Regions from separate parts of the Streptomyces sp. NPDC048420 genome, predicted to be linked through region 1. Evidence: riboswitches for the same ligand, from Rfam matches in the RefSeq annotation. Region 1 holds a riboswitch; the other holds the start of a gene.
The links. Region 1 has a riboswitch for S-adenosylmethionine ahead of AB0D34_RS16185 (aminotransferase class V-fold PLP-dependent enzyme). Riboswitches for the same ligand answer to the same signal wherever they lie in the genome.
Positions count from the first base shown of each region.

Region 2: linked by a shared signal. The riboswitch ahead of thrC (threonine synthase) and the one ahead of AB0D34_RS16185 (aminotransferase class V-fold PLP-dependent enzyme) in region 1 are both predicted to bind S-adenosylmethionine.

Region 1 covers NZ_JBEZKG010000008.1:163,117-167,321, forward strand. Annotated here, with positions in the region: gene AB0D34_RS16175 (cytochrome bc complex cytochrome b subunit) at 1-638, shown strand, start outside; gene trpD (anthranilate phosphoribosyltransferase) at 1,242-2,306, shown strand; SAM riboswitch class IV at 2,379-2,495, shown strand; gene AB0D34_RS16185 (aminotransferase class V-fold PLP-dependent enzyme) at 2,625-3,986, shown strand; gene AB0D34_RS16190 (serine/threonine-protein kinase) at 4,054-4,205, shown strand, end outside.
Region 2 covers NZ_JBEZKG010000012.1:213,455-217,659, reverse strand. Annotated here, with positions in the region: gene AB0D34_RS23990 (trehalose-6-phosphate synthase) at 1-580, opposite strand, end outside; gene AB0D34_RS23985 (glucosyl-3-phosphoglycerate synthase) at 678-1,622, opposite strand; SAM riboswitch class I at 1,759-1,917, shown strand; gene thrC (threonine synthase) at 1,935-3,215, shown strand; gene AB0D34_RS23975 (MoaD/ThiS family protein) at 3,212-3,487, shown strand; gene AB0D34_RS23970 (cold-shock protein) at 3,931-4,137, shown strand.

The DNA of each region.
Region 1 (4,205 bases):
CGCTCGTCCTGGGCGTGTTCATCCCGCTGGTCATCTTCCCGCTGGTCCTGGTCGCGATCGCCGTCTACCCGTTCATCGAGTCCTGGGTCACCGGCGACAAGCGCGAGCACCACATCCTGGACCGCCCGCGCAACGCGCCGACGCGTACCGCCTTCGGCGTCGCGTGGATCACCTGGTACATGGTGCTGCTGATCGGTGGTGGAAACGACCTCTGGGCCACCCACTTCCACCTGTCGATCAACGCCATCACCTGGTTCGTGCGGGTCGCGTTCTTCGTCGCCCCGGTCCTGGCGTTCGTCGCCACCAAGCGGATCTGCCTCGGCCTCCAGCGCCGCGACAAGGACAAGGTGCTGCACGGCCGCGAGTCCGGCATCATCAAGCGCCTGCCGCACGGTGAGTTCATCGAGGTGCACGAGCCGCTCAGCCAGGAGCAACTGCACACGCTCACGGCGCACGAGCAGTACGCGCCGGCCGCGATCGGCGCCACGGTCGACGAGAACGGCGTCGAGCGCAAGGTGAAGGGCTCCGAGAAGCTGCGCGCCAAGCTGAGCGAGGCGTACTACGGCGAGGAAGCCCAGATCGCCAAGCCGACCGTCGAGGAGTACAGGGAGATCACGAGCGGCCACGGCCACCACTGATCGCTGCGCTCGCCACGCGCGGTAGAAGGGCCCGTCCGACACACCGGACGGGCCCTTCGCCTTGCGCCGAGCAGCGAAGGAGGCTGTGGGGGCGGGTGTGGTGGCTGGACTTGAGGTGGCGGGGTGTGGGCATGCGGGCCGGGGTCGTCTTGCCGTGCTGTGCGTGGCCACGGTGGAGGGGTGCGGTGGGGGAGGCTGTGCGGGGCTGGGTGCGGCGGCTGAAAGGGCAGGTGCTGCATGCGGGCCGGGGACGCTTGTCGTGCGGTACGCGGTCACGGTGCGGGTCGGGTGTCGTGGCCGTACCCGAGGCGGGGAGGGGTGCGTGCGGAGTGCAGGTCGGGGGCTGTTGCCGTGCGGTGGGGGAGGCTGGACAGGGTCCGGTGTCACGGCCGTCTGCGTCGTGGAAGGGCGGTCCGGCGCCCGGGTGGGGTCTGTCGCTGTGCTGGTGTAGTCGAGGCGGGGGTGGCTGTGTGGGCTCGGGTCTGATGTGGCGCGTGCGCCGGAGGCGGGAGGGTTCCGTCCGAACACCGGACGGGGCCCTTTGCCGTGGCCTGGGCTGGATAGGGTGTGAGCACACTCTGCTACGACACCTGGAGCGGCCGTATGAGCGCTGTGACCCCCGCTGGAGGCGACACCGCGGCGGGCCGTTCCTGGCCCGCCCTGCTCAACGGCCTGCTGGACGGCCGTGACCTGTCCGCCGACGACACCGCGTGGGCGATGGACCTGATCATGCGCGGTGAGGCGACGGACGCGCAGATCGCCGGGTTCGCGGTGGCGCTGCGGGCCAAGGGCGAGACCGTCGAGGAGATCACCGGGCTCGTACGGACTATGTACGAGCACGCGAACGTGATCGAGGTGCCGGGGCGGACCGTCGACATCGTCGGCACCGGCGGCGACGGCGCGAAGACGGTGAACATCTCCACGATGTCCTCGATCGTCATCGCCGGCACCGGCGCGAAGGTCGTCAAGCACGGCAACCGGGCCGCCTCCTCCGCGTCCGGCGCCTCGGACGTCCTGGAGAAGCTCGGCGTCAACCTGGAGCTGACCCCGAAGCGGGTGGCCGAGGTGGCCGAGGAGGCCGGGATCACCTTCTGCTTCGCGATCAAGTTCCATCCGGCGCTGCGTCATGTGGCCGCCGCGCGAGGGCAGTTGGGCATCCGGACCACCTTCAACGCACTCGGTCCGCTGACCAACCCGGCGAAGGTGAAGGCACAGGCCGTGGGAGTCGCCGACCCCCGTCTGGCACCGCTCATCGCCGGTGTCCTGGCCGAGCGGGGCAACTCCTCCCTCGTCTTCCGCGGCGACGACGGTTTCGACGAACTGACCACGACGTCCACGTCCCGGGTGTGGGTCGTGCGGGACGGCAAGGTCACCGAGGAGAGCTTCGACCCACGGGACGTCGGCATCGAGCTGGTCCCCGTGGAGGCGCTGCGGGGCGCTGACCCCGCCTACAACGCCGACGTGGCACTGCGCCTGCTGAACGGCGAGACGGGCCCCGTGCGGGACGCCGTACTCCTGAACTCGGCGGCCGCGCTGGTGGCGTTGGACCCGGGCGTCGGGACCCTGGCCGAGCAGCTGCGGGCCGGGATGGACAAGGCCGCGGAGTCGATCGACTCCGGGTCGGCGAAGCGGACGCTGGAGCGCTGGGTGGCCGCGAGCAACGCATAGCAGGCGGTCGCGGTCCCGCAGTTCGGACACGAGTTGCGGGACCGCGATCACGTCACGTACGTTCCTGTACCAGGTCATGAGTGACAGTCATGAGGCCCCGGCCGACTGTCCGGCAACCCTCCGTCCGTGGCGGGGTGCCCCGGGTGAAGACCAGGCCGTGAGCAGCGAGGTTCACGGCAAGCGCGGGCCCCTCTCGAAACCAGGGGTCCTGGTCGTTCGAGGGAGTCTTCCGTGAGCAAGCGAATGCGATAGGGCCGCCGAGCCCCGCCTCCGCGCACCCATCTCACCTTCACCTTTCTTTTTTCACGGGAGTCCCCCATGTCTGTCTCCACCGCTGCCTCCGCCCAGACCATTTGTGCCCAGCTGCCCGTTCTGGGGCGAGATGTCACCGTCCCGCTCGTCACCGGCGGCGAGGTCACCTACGCGGCCCTCGACTACGCGGCCAGCGCCCCCGCCCTCCAGCGCGTCTGGGACGACGTGGCGGCCTACGCGCCCTACTACGGCAGCGTCCACCGCGGGGCCGGCTACCTCTCCCAGCTGTCGACCGACCTGTTCGAGAACGCCCGTAAGACCGTCACCGAGTTCCTCGACTGCCGGGACGACGACCAGCTGATCTTCACCCGGTCGACCACCGACTCGCTCAACCTCCTCGCCGCCGCCCTCCCCGCCGACTGCCAGGTCTTCGTCTTCGAGACCGAGCACCACGCGAGCCTGCTGCCCTGGCAGGACGCCCGCGTCACCTACCTCGACGCCCCGCGCAGCCCGCGCCAGGCCGTCGAGACGCTGGAGAAGGCCCTCGCCAGCCGGGACTCCCAGGGTCCGGCCCTGGTCTGCGTCACCGGCGCCTCCAACGTCACCGGCGAGTTGTGGCCGGTCCGCGAGCTGGCCGCCGCCGCCCACGCGCACGGCGCCCGGATCGTCCTGGACGCGGCCCAGCTGGCCCCGCACCACCCCTTGAGCGTCCGTGACCTCGACGTCGACTGGGTCGCCTTCTCCGGCCACAAGCTCTACGCCCCCTTCGGCTCCGGCGTCCTGGCCGGCCGTGCCGACTGGCTGAAGGCCGCCGACCCCTACCTCGCGGGCGGCGGCGCCAGCCGCAAGGTCACCCGGCGCGAGGACGGGGGCGTGGACGTGGAGTGGCACGAGAGCGCCGCCCGCCACGAGGCCGGGTCCCCCAACGTCATCGGCGCCTACTCGATCGCCTCCGCCTGCAAGGCCCTCAACGAGGCCGGCTTCGACAGCCTGGTGGCCCGCGAGCAGCACCTGATCGAGAAGGTCCGCCAGGGTCTCGCCACCGTCCCCGAGGTCCGCGTCCTGTCGCTCTTCGGCGACGACGCCCCCCGCGTCGGCGTGATCTCCTTCGTCGTCGAGGGCTGGAACAGCTCCCACTTCGCCGCCGCGCTCTCCGCCGAGTACGGCATCGGCGTCCGCGACGGCCTCTTCTGCGCCCACCCCCTCGTCCGCACCCTCCTCGGCAGCGAACCGCAGTCCCAGGGCGAGTGCGGCGCCCCCGAGGCGGCGCCCGGCGAGAAGTCCCTGAACGCGATCCGGGTGAGCTTCGGCGCGGGCACGCCGGACGAGCACGTCGAGCGGTTCGTGAAGGCCGTGCAGGAACTGGTCGCGGACGGTGCGAAGTGGACGTACCGCACCGAGGACGGCCGCTGCGTCCCGGCCGTCTGAGGTACGGGCGTCCGCCCCGCGTATACGCTCGCTCTCGGCAGCCGTACGGAGGCAGGGGGAGCACGGGGTGCAGGAGCTGCGCGAGACGGACCCGCGGACCATCGGGCCGTACGAGGTCCTGGGCAGACTCGGGTCCGGCGGGATGGGCGAGGTGTACCTCGCCGAGGCGCGGGGCGGGCTGCGGCTGGCCGTGAAGGTCGTACGGGCCGAGCACGCCGG
Region 2 (4,205 bases), on a different contig from region 1:
CCAGGAGCTGGGTGCGGATGTCGTCGGGCAGCATCGTGAAGTAGTCCACCGGCGCCCACGGCGTGTGCGAGAAGTGGGCGATCCTGAGGTCCGGGCGCAGTTCGCGCAGCATCCCCGGCACCAGGCACAGGTGGTAGTCCTGCACCAGGACCGCCGCCCCCTCGGCCGCCTCCTCCGCGAGCGCTTGTGCGAAGGCGCGGTTGTACGTCTCGTACGACGCCCACTGCCGCCGGAACTCCGCGTCGAAGGCCGGCTCCAGCGGGGTCTGGTAGAGCAGGTGGTGGACGAACCAGAGCACCGAGTTCGCGATGCCGTTGTACGCGTCCGCGTGCACGTCGGCCGGAATGGCGAGCATTCGCACGCCGTCCTCGCCGACGCCCCGCCGGACCGCCTCGCGGTCACCGTCGGACAGCGCCGAGCACACCCACAGCGCGCCCGCGTCCGGTCCGATCGCCGACAGACCGGAGACGAGCCCGCCGCCGCCGCGCTTGGCGTTCAGCGAGCCGTCCTCGCCCACTTCGTAAGAGACCGGGCCGCGGTTGGATGCGACCAGCACGTGGGCGCTGTGCGAGGAAACCATGCCTCGACATCTAGCCCGGCACCCAACCGCTCAAACGTTCCCGTGGGTCACGGTCAGGTGTTCAGGAGTCCGGGTCGCGGTCAGGCGTTCAGGAGTCCTACGCGGCTTTCCTCTTCACGTACTCCGCGATCTCCACCATCGGCGGCCGCTCCTCCGTGTCCACCGAGTACGTCCGCGGCTCGAAGCCGTCCGCGCCCCGCTCGAACTGGGTCAGGGACGGGCGGATCATGTGGCCGCGGGCCAGCCTGAGCTGGGCCGTGCGGTAGATCGCCGCCGACATCCGGCCCAGCGCCTGGCCGTCCTGGTGGCGGTGCTTGCGGACCCCGACGTCGACCTGCGCGAGGGCGTTCAGGCCCACCAGGTGCAGGGCGTCGACCAGCATGCCGAGCTCGATGCCGTAGCCGACGGGGAACGGGAGCTGTTCGAGCAGGCTGCGGCGGGCCGCGTACTCGCCGCCCAGCGGCTGCACGAAACCGGCCAGCTGCGGCCAGTGCATGTTCAGCAGGGGCCGCGCCATCAGCTCGGTGACCCGGCCGCCCTGGCCGGCGGCGCCGCCCAGGGGACGGTCGTACATGCCCTTGACCAGGTCGACCCCGGGGTCGGTGAGCAGCGGGCCGACGATGCCGGAGACGAAGTCCGAGGAGAACTCCTTCAGGTCGGCGTCGATGAAGCAGACGATGTCCCCGGTGGTGGCGAGCAGGGAGCGCCACAGGACCTCGCCCTTGCCGGGCACGGCCGGGATGCGCGGGAGGATGTCGTCGCGGTGGACGACCCGGGCGCCTGCGGCGGCCGCCACTTCGGACGTACGGTCGGTGGATCCCGAGTCGACGACGACGATCTCGTCGACGAGCGGGACCTGCATCATGAGGTCATGACGGATCACGGCGACTATGTCACCGACCGTCTCCTCCTCGTTGAGGGCCGGCAGGACGACGCTGACGGTCCGGCCCGTGCTCCGCTTCGCCGCCATGATCTTGTGGAGCGGGCGATCGGTCACGGACCAGGAACGGGTGGCCAGCCAGCGCTCGACTTCGTTCAGCACAGTGGGCGGCTCCTTAGCGTGTGATCCATCTCGCGGTTCGGACGACTCCCTCAACTGTCCTTGTCGTCGGTTACAGTCTTGAACAACGCGGATGACCATCGCATGTCCAGGGTGGCCGCCGTTAACAACTTCATACCGCTCATCCAGAGGGGCAGAGGGATACGGCCCGATGAAGCCCCGGCAACCCTCCAGTCGGTTCTCGTAGCGATCGATGACGATCGTCTCCGCGAGGCTCCCGACTCGGGAAGGTGCCAAATCCGTCTCACGGCGAAGTGCGTCGTGAGGAAGATGAGGAGAAAGGGCCTCGCCTCCATGGCTGTGCAGACTGTTGCAAGCACCACGAACTCCGTCGACCTGGGTCCCGCCGCGGCGCTGAGCTGCCGCGAATGCGGCCACCGCGTCCCGCTCGGCCCGGTCTTCGCGTGCGAGGAGTGTTTCGGCCCGCTCGAGATCGCGTACGACTTCTCGGCCTACGAAACCGAGGAGCTCCGCAAGCAGATCGAGGCGGGACCCGCGAACATCTGGCGCTACGCCCCTTTGCTGCCCGTCCCCGCGGACGTGGCGACCAAGCCGAACATCAACCCCGGCTGGACCCAGCTCGTCAAGGCCGACAACCTCGCCCGTGAGCTCGGCGTGACCGGCGGCCTGTACATCAAGGACGACTCCGGCAACCCGACGCACTCCTTCAAGGACCGGGTCGTCGCGCAGGCCATCGAGGCCGCTCGCGCCTTCAACTTCACCACCCTCTCCTGCTCCTCCACCGGCAACCTCGCCGGCGCCGTGGGTGCCGCGGCCGCTCGCGCCGGGTTCCGCTCCTGCGTGTTCATCCCGCACGACCTGGAGCAGGGCAAGGTCGTCATGGCCGCGATCTACGGCGGCGAGCTCGTCGGCATCGAGGGCAACTACGACGACGTGAACCGCTTCTGCTCCGAGCTGATCGGCGACCCGGCCGGCGAGGGCTGGGGCTTCGTCAACGTCAACCTGCGGCCGTACTACGCGGAGGGCTCCAAGACCCTGGCGTACGAGATCTGCGAGCAGCTCGGCTGGCAGCTGCCCGACCAGCTCGTGGTCCCGATCGCCTCCGGTTCGCAGCTCACGAAGATCGACAAGGGTCTGCAGGAGCTGATCAAGCTCGGGCTCGTGGAGGACAGGCCGTACAAGATCTTCGGCGCGCAGGCGGAGGGGTGCTCGCCGGTGTCGGTGGCGTACAAGGCGGGCCATGACGTGGTCCGGCCCCAGAAGCCGAACACCATCGCCAAGTCCCTCGCCATCGGCAACCCGGCGGACGGTCCGTACGTCCTGGACATCGCGCGTCGTACCGGCGGTGCGGTGGAGGACGTCAACGACGAGCAGGTCGTCGACGCGATCAAGCTGCTGGCGCGGACCGAGGGGATCTTCGCGGAGACCGCGGGTGGCGTGACCGTGGGGGTGACCCGCAAGCTGATCGAGAACGGCATCCTCGACCCGACGAAGACCACGGTGGTGCTGAACACCGGCGACGGTCTCAAGACCCTGGATGCGGTGGCCGGTACCGGGCTCACCGCCACCATCCGTCCCAACCTGGACTCTTTCCGAGAGGCTGGCCTCGCATGAGCGTTTCCGTCCGTATCCCCACCATCCTGCGCACCTACACCGGTGGCCAGGCCGAGGTGCAGGCCGAGGGCGGGACCCTCGCCGAGGTCATCGCGGATCTGGAGAAGAACCACACGGGTATCGCCGCGCGCGTTCTCGACGACCAGGGCAAGCTGCGGCGGTTCGTGAATGTGTACGTGAACGACGACGATGTGCGGTTCGAGCAGGGGCTGGAGACGGCGACGCCCGACGGGGCCGGTGTCTCGATCATCCCGGCGGTCGCCGGCGGGTGACCGTATGACTGGTCATTACCTTCGGTAACAGTAATTACCGAGTGTTCATCCGATTGCCCCCTCCGTGAGAGAAGCGGAGGGGGCAATTCTCTATGGTTGAGCACGGTACAGTTGGGGAAGCTGCGGCTCTCTTCATGCCGCATGCATATGAGTTCCCGCTTCTCGGGCGATGAGAAGTAGCCAAAGTGTGCACGTCTTATGTGCCTTATGCGTCGTTTATGGGGCCCGACTTGCCCCGAATTCGGGCGAATTCTCGCTACATTCCGGACCCCTTCCGTCCAGAATTCTCGTCCGATTGACCTGTTGCAGACGGCAGTTGGACAGATACATTCAGCCGCGGTCGACGCGTTCCGGCGCACGCCCCCAACCATGTGGGGGGTGAGGTCTGACCCGGATCCGCGAAGTGCGGGTCCGTGCAAGGGCCAGTAATAGGGGAGTTAGGCATGGCTCAGGGCACCGTCAAGTGGTTCAACGCGGAGAAGGGGTACGGCTTCATCGCGGTCGACGGTGGTGCGGATGTATTCGTCCACTACAGCGCGATCCAGATGGACGGTTACCGCACCCTTGAAGAGGGCCAGCGGGTCGAGTTCGAGATCTCGCAGGGTCAGAAGGGGCCGCAGGCGGACATGGTCCGTCTCGCGACAGGCTGAAGCACGCGCCGGGTAACAACAGCGTCGTTCTTCGTTCTTCAATCGAAGGGCTCGTACCCCATGGGGAG